DNA from 2 places in the Serratia sp. KH_031 genome. Region 1 is predicted to be linked to the other one. Evidence: predicted binding sites of a transcription regulator. Region 1 holds the regulator's gene; the other holds the start of a gene.
What was found. Region 1 encodes LexA, which represses DNA repair genes until DNA is damaged. Its sites were predicted from a motif close to TNCTGTATGTACATACAGNA; they were not measured.

Region 1 (5,005 bases):
GCGGCGGCACCAGCCCTTGGTGATAGAGCACATAAGACAGCAGCAGGTAGTCCATATGGCTGCGATGGCAGGGCACATAGACAATCTCATGGCCATCTTGCGCCAACTGACGCACGCGTTCGGCGTTGGTGACGTTGATACCCTGATATAAACGGTTCCAAGTCCAACTCAATACGCGATCGGACAGTCGCACGGTTTCATAAGAGAAATCGGCAGCAATCTCTTCCATCAACGCAATGGCGTTTTGCTGGGCTTTCTCATGAGAAATCTTTTTGCTACGCGCTTCGTCTTCCACCGCTTTTTCGATCGCTTTGGAAGCCAACAGCTTATTGAACAGCTCCTGACGTGCTGGCAGGCTTGGGCCAACGGCGGCCAGACGCTGACGCGAGAAGTGCATCCGCGCCACGCGCGCCAATTTCTGTGCGATGATTTTATCGGTGCCGTGTTCAGTCGCCATACGGCGCAGGGAAACGGTACTCGAGAAACGAACAAAACTGTCGCGTCCCAGCCACAATACGGCGAAGAATTTCTGTACCCCGTTCAGCAGACGTAAATGAGGTGTACCTTGACCTTCACGACCCGGAGAGCGGCCAAACATCACCGAAACCGGCAACATCTGAATATCCAGCTCCGGATTATTCCGGTGCAGATCCAGATAATCATGGAATAGTTTTACCGACTCTTCTTTCGGCGTGTAGTAACGGAACACGCGTGGGCCATCGTGAATAAACACGTAGCTTGGCAGCACGGTACCGTCGATCTCCAGCGGGTTTAACGGATCGGGGAGATCCTGCGCCAAACACTGGGCACGCATGGTCAGTAAGTCCGCCTTGGAATTGTATGGCAAAACATACAAAATCGGGCGTGAAGGATCGAGCTCCAGTTCCGCGATCGGGTCTGAAGGAATAACTTTGCTTCTTACCAACAGTTTTAGCGGTAAGTTCAATAACTTATAGTATATTTTACGCCAACCTGACATAACGACATGTAGCCTCTTGTTAGCAATGCGCCGCAAGCATACCAGAAACTGATGTGCAGATCTGTGGTGTTAAAAAAGCAAGAACCGTTAAAATTATGGCTCATCTCAAGAAAAGAGAATATTTAAGATGGCAAAGCAGCAAGCAACTGGCCTGACTCGGATTATCAAAGCGGCGGGTTACTCTTATCAAGGGCTCATCGCAGCGTGGAAGAATGAGGCTGCGTTTCGCCAAGAGTTGGTGATGACCGTGATGGCGATCATCATCGCGATTTGGCTAGATATCGGCGTGATAGAGCGCATTTTACTGATTGGTTCGGTGGTGTTGATCATGATTGTCGAGATACTCAATAGTGCGATCGAAGCGTTAGTTGATCGCGTGGGGACTGAGTATCACGAGCTTTCTGGCCGAGCAAAAGACATGGGGTCGGCGGCGGTTTCGCTGGCGATTATTCTCGCTTTGTTCGTTTGGGTTTCTGTTCTGTGGCAGCACTTGTTTTGAGCCAGATAGAACAATGTTGCGAGACATCTCGCTAATCACTGATTTTAATTCATTCTTAGGTTCCCAATCCTTATCTACCTGTATATACTCACAGCAAGACTGTATAAACAAACAGGGGGCGGAATGAAAGCACTAACTACCAGACAGCAAGAGGTCTATGACCTGATTCGCGATCATATTTCACAGACGGGTATGCCACCAACGCGTGCCGAGATCGCAATGCGTCTGGGGTTCCGCTCACCCAATGCGGCGGAAGAACACCTGAAAGCCTTGGCGCGTAAAGGGGTGATTGAGATTGTCTCTGGCGCTTCACGCGGCATTCGTCTGTTGATGGAAGAGGAAGAAGGGCTGCCATTGGTTGGGCGTGTCGCGGCGGGTGAACCGCTGCTGGCACAACAACATATTGAAGGGCACTACAAAGTTGATCCTTCACTGTTTAAACCGAACGCTGATTTCCTGCTGCGAGTGAATGGTATGTCGATGCGCGACATCGGTATTCTCGACGGCGATCTGCTGGCGGTGCATAAGACGCAAGACGTGCGTAACGGCCAAGTCGTTGTGGCGCGTATTGATGATGAAGTGACGGTCAAGCGTCTGAAAAAACACGGCAATGTGGTTGAGTTACTGCCAGAGAATAGCGAGTTTGAGCCGATCGTGGTCGATCTTCGCCAGCAAAGCTTCAATATTGAAGGTTTGGCGGTGGGTGTGATTCGCAACGGTGACTGGATCTAAACTGCACAACCCCTGCTTTTAATCGCCCCTTGTCTGGGGCGATGTCTTTTCTGTATGAACTCATCGTATTACCACGGGAACATTTTTGATGATGCGCCTATTTTCCCCCTTCTTCAGCGATACCGATAAAGCCCTATGGCGGCTAGCACTACCGATGATTTTCTCCAATATCACCGTGCCGCTACTCGGCTTGGTGGATACGGCGGTGATTGGTCATCTGGATAGCCCGGTTTATCTCGGTGGCGTAGCGATAGGGGCAATGGCGACCAGCTTCCTGTTTATGTTGTTGCTGTTTTTACGTATGAGCACCACTGGGTTGACGGCGCAGGCGCTTGGGGCACAAAACCCACAAGCATTGGCTCGTGCCTTTATGCAGCCGATGTTGCTCGCTGTATTGGCGGGGCTCGCCATTGTTCTGTTGCGTCATCCGCTGATTAATCTGGCATTGCATATTGTTGGTGGTGATGCCGATGTTTTGGCGCAGGCAAGGTTATTCCTAGAAATCCGCTGGCTCAGTGCGCCAGCGGCATTAGCCAATATGGTGCTGCTGGGTTGGTTGCTCGGCGTGCAGTATGTGCGAGCCCCAGTGATTTTACTGATTGTCGGTAACTTGCTGAATATCGTGCTAGATATTTGGCTGGTGATGGGGCTGGGCTGGAATGTGCAGGGTGCTGCGACGGCAACGGCGGTCTCGGAATACGCGACGCTACTGTTGGGCTTATGGTTGGCTTGGCGCGTGATGAACATGCGCGGGATTACATGGGCGATGCTACGGCATGCGTGGCGTGGAAACTTACGGCGTTTGCTGGCGCTGAATCGCGACATCATGCTGCGTTCACTGCTGCTACAACTGTGTTTCGCTTCGCTAACCATTCTTGGCGCACGTTTGGGCGGCGAGATTGTGGCAGTCAATGCAGTGCTGATGAATCTGCTGACATTTACTGCCTATGCCTTGGATGGTTTTGCCTATGCGGTAGAAGCACATTCCGGCCATGCCTATGGTGCGCGGGACGATCGCCAATTACATCGAGTATGGCGCGCTGCCTGTCGTCAGGCGGGCGTAGTGGCGTTGGGATTTGCTGTGGTTTATACCGTTGCAGGGCAACATATTATCGCGGCACTGACCTCGTTACCGGAGTTACGCGTCTTGGCGGAGCACTACCTGCCGTGGCAGATAGTTTTACCGTTGGTGGGTGTATGGTGTTATCTGTTGGACGGAATGTTTATCGGTGCGACTAAAGGCGCTGAAATGCGCAACAGTATGGCAGTTGCTGCGGCGGGATATGGCTTAACATTGTTGGTTCTGCCCATATTGGGCAATCACGCACTCTGGTTAGCACTGGCGGTTTTCTTAGCGTTGCGTGGTTTGGCGTTGGGTTGGATCTGGCACCGCCATAACGTGTGCGGTACCTGGTTTACTTCTTCTTAATGACAATGCTGTGATCGTGCTCGCCACAGTCGTGCTTGCTATCACAGGCCTCGACCTTCACACATACGGAGCATAAACCGTGAGCTTCAACAACGCTGTGGCGCAGGACGAATCCTGACTCTTGCGCCAGCGTTTTCAAGGTATCCTCAACTCCTGCGGTAGTGCGTTCAGTCACTTGGCCGCAGCGATCGCAAATAAACAGCGCCGAAGTATGCATTGGTTGTTCAAAGTGGTGGCAAAGCACGTAGCTGTTAGCTGACTCAACGCGATGAATAAAGCCTTGTTCCAGCAAGAAATCCAATGCGCGGTAGACCGTTGGCGGCTTAGCTTGTGGTTCGGCAACGCGTAACAGATCCAACAGATCATAAGCGCTGATCGCACCGGGTTGCTCTGTCATCAAGCGCAATACTTCCTGCCGTTGTGGCGTCAGTCGCACGTTGCGTTGCAGGCAGATTTTTTCTGCCTGAGCGAGCAGCTTTTCCTGATTGCTTGAGGTCATGGCAATATTCCCAGTGCGTAAAAAGCTGATTTTAACATGTTTCGTGGCAATCGCCGATAGTCACGCTATTTTCCCGGCCAATGACGCATAAAAGGGTAAGTTGCCAATAAAAATGCGGAAGAGATCACAACTTCTATTTACCCAAGACAAGCAGATCAACTTTACCCTATTTTGAGTTAGGTAATGCTGCGAGCCCGCGCTATAACGCGCAGCGAAGATGTCCCGATTTCTTGGAGCGACCCAATGACTGAAAGAGATAAATTATTACGTGGTGAAGTGTACAACAGCCGCGATCCAGAGCTAATTGGTCTTTATCACCGTGCCAGAGCACTCACCAAGCAGCTTGGTGCGCTGGATTCACATCAAACCGATGAGAAAGCGCGTTTGCTGCGTGAGTTGTTCGCTGGTTGGGGCGACGAAAGCTGGATCGAAACGCCTTTCTGGTGTGACTATGGGCAGCATATTACCATCGGTAGAAATTGCTTTATCAACGTCAATGCGGTGTTTCTCGACTGCAATACCATCACCATCGGTGACAACACGCTGATCGGCCCCAATGTACAAATCTACACGCCAAGCCATCCGTTAAAAGCCAGCGAGCGTTTTACTGGCAACCCTGATTTCCCATTCTATACCTCGGCGCAGCCGGTGGTGATTGGCAGTAACGTGTGGATTGGCGGCAATGTGGTGATCTTGCCCGGCGTCACCATTGGTGATGACACCACTATCGGTGCAGGCAGTGTGGTGACCAGCGATATTCCCGCCAATGTGCTGGCGTTAGGACAGCCGTGTAAGGTGATCCGCAAGCTGGAATAATGTGCCAACTTGCGGTGTTTTTAAGACTCAGGATGACTCTCGATAGCGGCG
Region 2 (5,005 bases), 690 kb from region 1:
TTTACGCGCCAGAGCACCATCGAACGGCGCAACCCTGTCCTGTAACAAGGTCAGTTGATCGGCAATGTGCGGTGGGAACAGATCGCGGCGGGTCGACATCATCTGACCAAACTTGATCCAAACCGGCCCTAACTCTTGCAAAGCCAAGCGTAAACGTTCGCCCAAGGGTTTATTTTTGTGGCGATTCGGCATCCAGAACAACAAACGGCGACCAATACGCAATGGCAACGTCAGACGCATTTTTGGGATCAGTTCATCCAGACCATAACTGAGAAAAACGCGGACGATAAAATACAGGCGGCAAAGTTCGCCAGGGGTCATCGCTTACCCTCCAACTTGTCCAGACGAGCGTTCAAAACATCCAATCGCCGAGCAACGGCGTCAACTTCATCACAGAACCACACCACTTCCAGCGGGCCAGGAGCCACTCGCCACTCTTCGGTCAAGGTTTCTGCCATATAATGCTGTTGGCGCTGTAAACCGTTTTTCAACAAGTTAACGCCTTTCCCCAACACTTGACTGATGCCTTGAGCGGCAATATCACCGATGTACGGAGCCAGCCATTCCGCAGGATCCCATTCGGCCAGATCCAGCAGCCCAACCCATTGCTGTACTACTTGGATGTCGCCTTCAACGATCAGCTCACCGCTGCGCATTAATGGGGAAAGCTGTTGCCGATCGCGCAATTTGAGCAGCGCCGGAATACGGGTTTGCACCGTGCAATCCGCATCGTCTTCCGATTGCCCCAACACATCCACCCGTTGCTCGCTAAAAATTAGCACCAAAGGAGAAGGTAGCTCCTGCAATTCGATACGCAGCACTTTCCCCACCAAACGCTGGCGAGCCGCTTTCATGCTCCGATCGCGAAACAGCAGATTATTCAGCGAAGTTTCCAAAGCGCCGGTCAGCAACGGGGTTAACAGCATCGGCATTTCCATCTTAGAATTTGAAGCCTCGGTGCAGTGCTACAATGCCGCCAGTCAAGTTGAAATAGGTGACATTGTCAAAACCGGCATCCTGCATCATGCCTTTCAGCGTCTCTTGATCGGGATGCATACGAATAGATTCTGCTAGATAGCGATAACTTTCCGCATCATTCACCACCAACTCACCGATCTTCGGCAAGATGTGGAAAGAATAAGCATCGTAGGCTTTGTTGAGCGGTTCCAGTAACGGTTTGGAGAACTCTAAGACCAACAGACGGCCGCCCGGCTTGAGCACTCGGAACATGGAGCGCAGCGCTTTGTTTTTGTCGGTCACATTACGTAAGCCGAAAGAGATGGTGATGCAATCGAAGTAGTCGTCTGGGAAGGGTAGCGCTTCAGCGTTAGCTTGTACGTAGTTGATATTGCCAACGATACCGCGATCGCGCAGTTTCTCACGCCCCATTTTCAGCATGGAATCGTTGATATCCGCCAGAACCACTTGGCCTTGCTCGCCCACCATGCGGGAAAACTTAGCGGCCAGATCGCCAGTACCACCAGCCAGATCCAATACACGTTGACCACGACGCACACCGCTGCAATCGATGGTAAAACGCTTCCAGACCCGATGAATACCAAACGACATCAGGTCGTTCATCACGTCATACTTGGCGGCTACGGAGTGAAAAACGTTAGCTACCATCGCCTGCTTTTCATCACGCGCTACGGTGCGGAAACCAAAGTCTGTAGTTTCCTGCGATTGATCTGCCATTGTCTCGCCTGCTTATATCAGTCAATTTAGTGTTGTGGAGTGTATCAGAACCCCACACAATACCCCACCTCAGCCTTGTGCTGCGGAGTGCGGTGGTTGTGCATGGTTTTGATTTACATAGTTTTGTTCAGCATCTTCCGGCAAACCGGTGGGTTCATCACTTTGATCTGCGGGGAGCCCTTCATCATTTTCGCTCTCGGCTTGCTGCACCAGTTGCGGGTTAATCGGTCGTTTTACCTCAACCCCCAGCGCGCGGAAACCTTCCGTTTGGCTGATAAGATTACCACGCCCCTCACTCAGTTTGTTCATCGCCTGATGATAACTGCCCTGCGCTTTTTCCAGGCTTTGCCCCAATGCCGACATATCATCAACAAACAGGCGCATTTTGTCATACAGCCGTGCCGCACGGTCGGCAATGCGTTGTGCGTTCTGGCTTTGGTGTTCATAACGCCACAGGTTGGTGATGGTGCGTAACGCCACCAGCAAGGTAGTTGGGCTGACCAACATAATGTTGTGCTTCAACGCTTCGCTGATTAGCTCCGGCTCACGGTCAATCGCTAACAGGAACGCCGGTTCTACCGGAATAAACATCAGCACATAATCTAATGAACGTAGGCCGGGTAGCTGCTGATAATCTTTACGCCCCAACATGCGGATATGCCCACGCAACGAAGCGATATGCTCAGCCAATGCCGCTTCCCGCTCAATATCATCTTCACTGTTGAAGTAACGCTCATAAGCCACCAGCGACATTTTGGCGTCGATCACCACGTCTTTGCCCTGCGGTAAACGGACGATAACGTCAGGCTGCATACGGCTCTGGTGGTCAACCCGCACGTTAACCTGCGTTTCATACTCATGCCCTTCCCGCAAGCCAGAAGCTTCTAATACCCGGCTGAGCACCACCTCACCCCAGTTACCTTGGGTTTTGTTATCCCCTTTCAATGCTTTGGTGAGGTTGATGGCTTCACGCGCCATTTGCGTATTCAATTGCTGTAGATTACGGATCTCGTGCGCCAATGTATGGCGTTCCCGTGCTTCTTGCCCAAAGCTGTCCTGTACTTGCCGACGAAAGCCATCCAACTGCTCACGCAAAGGTGATAACAGTAAATCCAAGCTCTGTTTGTTCTGCTCATCGGCACGGCGGCCATTGTGTTCAAAAATACGATTGGCGAGGTTTTCAAACTGGGTGGTTAGCCGCTGCTCACTGTTGATCAACAACCGCTGTTTTTCTTCTGCTGCAATGCGGGTTTCTTCTAGGCGGATAGTGACTTCACGTAATTCCGCCTCCTGTGCGCTATTAATTTCGCGTTGCGCACGCAGTTCCTGATTCAGCAGCTCGCATTCATTACGCCAGTGGGTGAGTTGCTGCCAGCGCTCCTGCCCTGCCGCGAGTTGGCTATGCAAAGTGCGTAATTCCAGATCGTTTTGCCGCAGTTGTTGCTCATGTTGTTGCAAAGTGGCTTGGCGAGTCGTTGTCTCTTGCTGCGTCTGTTGCAGCGTTTGTTCTAATAGACGCAGTTCGGTTTCATGTTGGGCATGATGTTGCTGTACCCGCAGGCTGGCAATCAGCCAGCCCAGTAGCAGCCCTATCACAACGCCACCTATGCCATAAATCAAACTGATATCCATCCAACCCTCTGTCACTCAAACGCTATTTCCCGTCACGTTAAAGGGTGACTGTATGGATGTCCAGTTCGATTTTATGGCTACCGTGAATTATGCGAGACGTTACGCAAGTTGAGTGAAAACCACTACATCCACTGAGTGAGCCATTTGATACCAAAGGCACCCGGCGCAAGAATGCCAAATGCCCAGATCATGGCCGAGCCAATATTGGCAAGTTGGAACTGGCGTTGTGGCATAGCGCATATCCCACCGACCAACGGAACCACTGCACGCAACGGACCAAAGAAGCGGCCAAAGAAGATCCCCAGTACGCCCCAACGTTCAAAAAATGCATGGCCGCGAATCAATAATTCAGGTTTACGCGACAGTGGCCACATATACGCCACACGATCCTGATAGTGATAACCCACCCAATAGGAAAGCCAATCACCGAAGAAAGCACCGGCTGCCGCAGCGCCCCAGATTGGCCAGAAAGCGAGGCCACTTTCGCCAATTAATGCGCCTAATGCCAACAAGATGACGGTGGCAGGCAGCAACAAGGAAATAAACGCCAGCGACTCGCCGAACGCCAAGAAGAAGATAACCGGGATTGCCCAAACTTCGTGCTGACGCACAAATTCGCTGACCCAGTGAATAACGTCATTGAGGCTCAAACCAAAGCTCCTTTAGTGGAGAAACCTGACTCCAGCATACGCCAGCGCAGGTTAAACCCCGACTAAACAGACCTCAGGTTTATTCAAGATAACGCGCCTGCAACGCTTCACGTTGCTTAGCATCCAGCTGGTATTCAGCCTCTAGCCAACGATCGGTTGAACCATATTTTTCCTGAATGCATTTTAATGCGGTCATCAGGAATTCCTCACGCGCGCTGAGTACATAGGCAAATTGCGCGACCGCCTTTTCATTCAAACGAATAGAGAGTTGGTCGAGCATGTGTTCGCGATAAGTCGTCAGTGTAGTTTCCGTCAGCAAGTAATCTTCAACTACGGTGCTTTCTTCAGCCCCGAGTGCAAACAACACCAACGCTGAACCGATACCGGTACGATCTTTACCGACCGCACAATGCTGCACGATCGCTCCACCTTCCGGTTGCACCAGTAGATTAGCCAGTTGCTGATAGGCCGAGTTATTAAACGGCAGACGGCGGTAGAGTTCCAACATAAACGCTCGCGCATCAAACTGGCTCAACGTCTCGTTAGTCAACTTACTCAGATTGGCATTGACTTCACCACTGAGGGGATTGGCAGGAAAATGATGATAATCCGCGCCACTCCATACCACGTCAGGCTTGTCCTGCACTTCGTCGGTATCACGGTAATCCAGAATGGAGCGGACTGGCACACCGGCTAGGAAGGTACAGTCGTTTTCTGTTAAGCGATCGAGCGCTCCAGAACGGAACAACAATCCCCGTTTAACACGGCGGCCATCGGCAACGCTGTTGCCACCTAAATCACGGAAGTTGATACCACCATCGAGCGGTGCCAGAGAAGGATGAAGTAAGATCTGGGCGGTCATAGACGTCCTCATGGTTAGGGGAGAGATCTTATCCACCGTACCAGATTACGTCATGATATAGAAACGGGCCAAATAATGACCCGTTTAACGACTAGGAATTACAACAGACGACGTGCCGCTTCCACCACGATTTGTACCGCTTTGCTTTCGGTATTTTTCATGGTTT

Region 2: the regulator LexA is predicted to act here: its motif matches at 3,374-3,393, upstream of rmuC (DNA recombination protein RmuC).

Annotation. Positions count from the first base shown of each region.
Region 1 is NZ_CM174496.1:4,377,141-4,382,145, reverse strand. Features, by position in the region: gene plsB (glycerol-3-phosphate 1-O-acyltransferase PlsB) at 1-979, opposite strand, end outside; gene AC3ISQ_RS19765 (diacylglycerol kinase) at 1,107-1,478, shown strand; gene lexA (transcriptional repressor LexA) at 1,602-2,210, shown strand; gene dinF (MATE family efflux transporter DinF) at 2,302-3,639, shown strand; gene zur (zinc uptake transcriptional repressor Zur) at 3,626-4,138, opposite strand; gene AC3ISQ_RS19745 (sugar O-acetyltransferase) at 4,382-4,954, shown strand; gene AC3ISQ_RS19740 (tetratricopeptide repeat protein) at 4,975-5,005, opposite strand, start outside.
Region 2 is NZ_CM174496.1:241,670-246,674, reverse strand. Features, by position in the region: gene ubiB (ubiquinone biosynthesis regulatory protein kinase UbiB) at 1-321, opposite strand, end outside; gene ubiJ (ubiquinone biosynthesis protein UbiJ) at 318-926, opposite strand; gene ubiE (bifunctional demethylmenaquinone methyltransferase/2-methoxy-6-polyprenyl-1,4-benzoquinol methylase UbiE) at 940-1,695, opposite strand; gene rmuC (DNA recombination protein RmuC) at 1,765-3,327, opposite strand; gene AC3ISQ_RS01065 (DedA family protein) at 3,450-3,977, opposite strand; gene AC3ISQ_RS01060 (tyrosine-protein phosphatase) at 4,057-4,839, opposite strand; gene udp (uridine phosphorylase) at 4,938-5,005, opposite strand, start outside.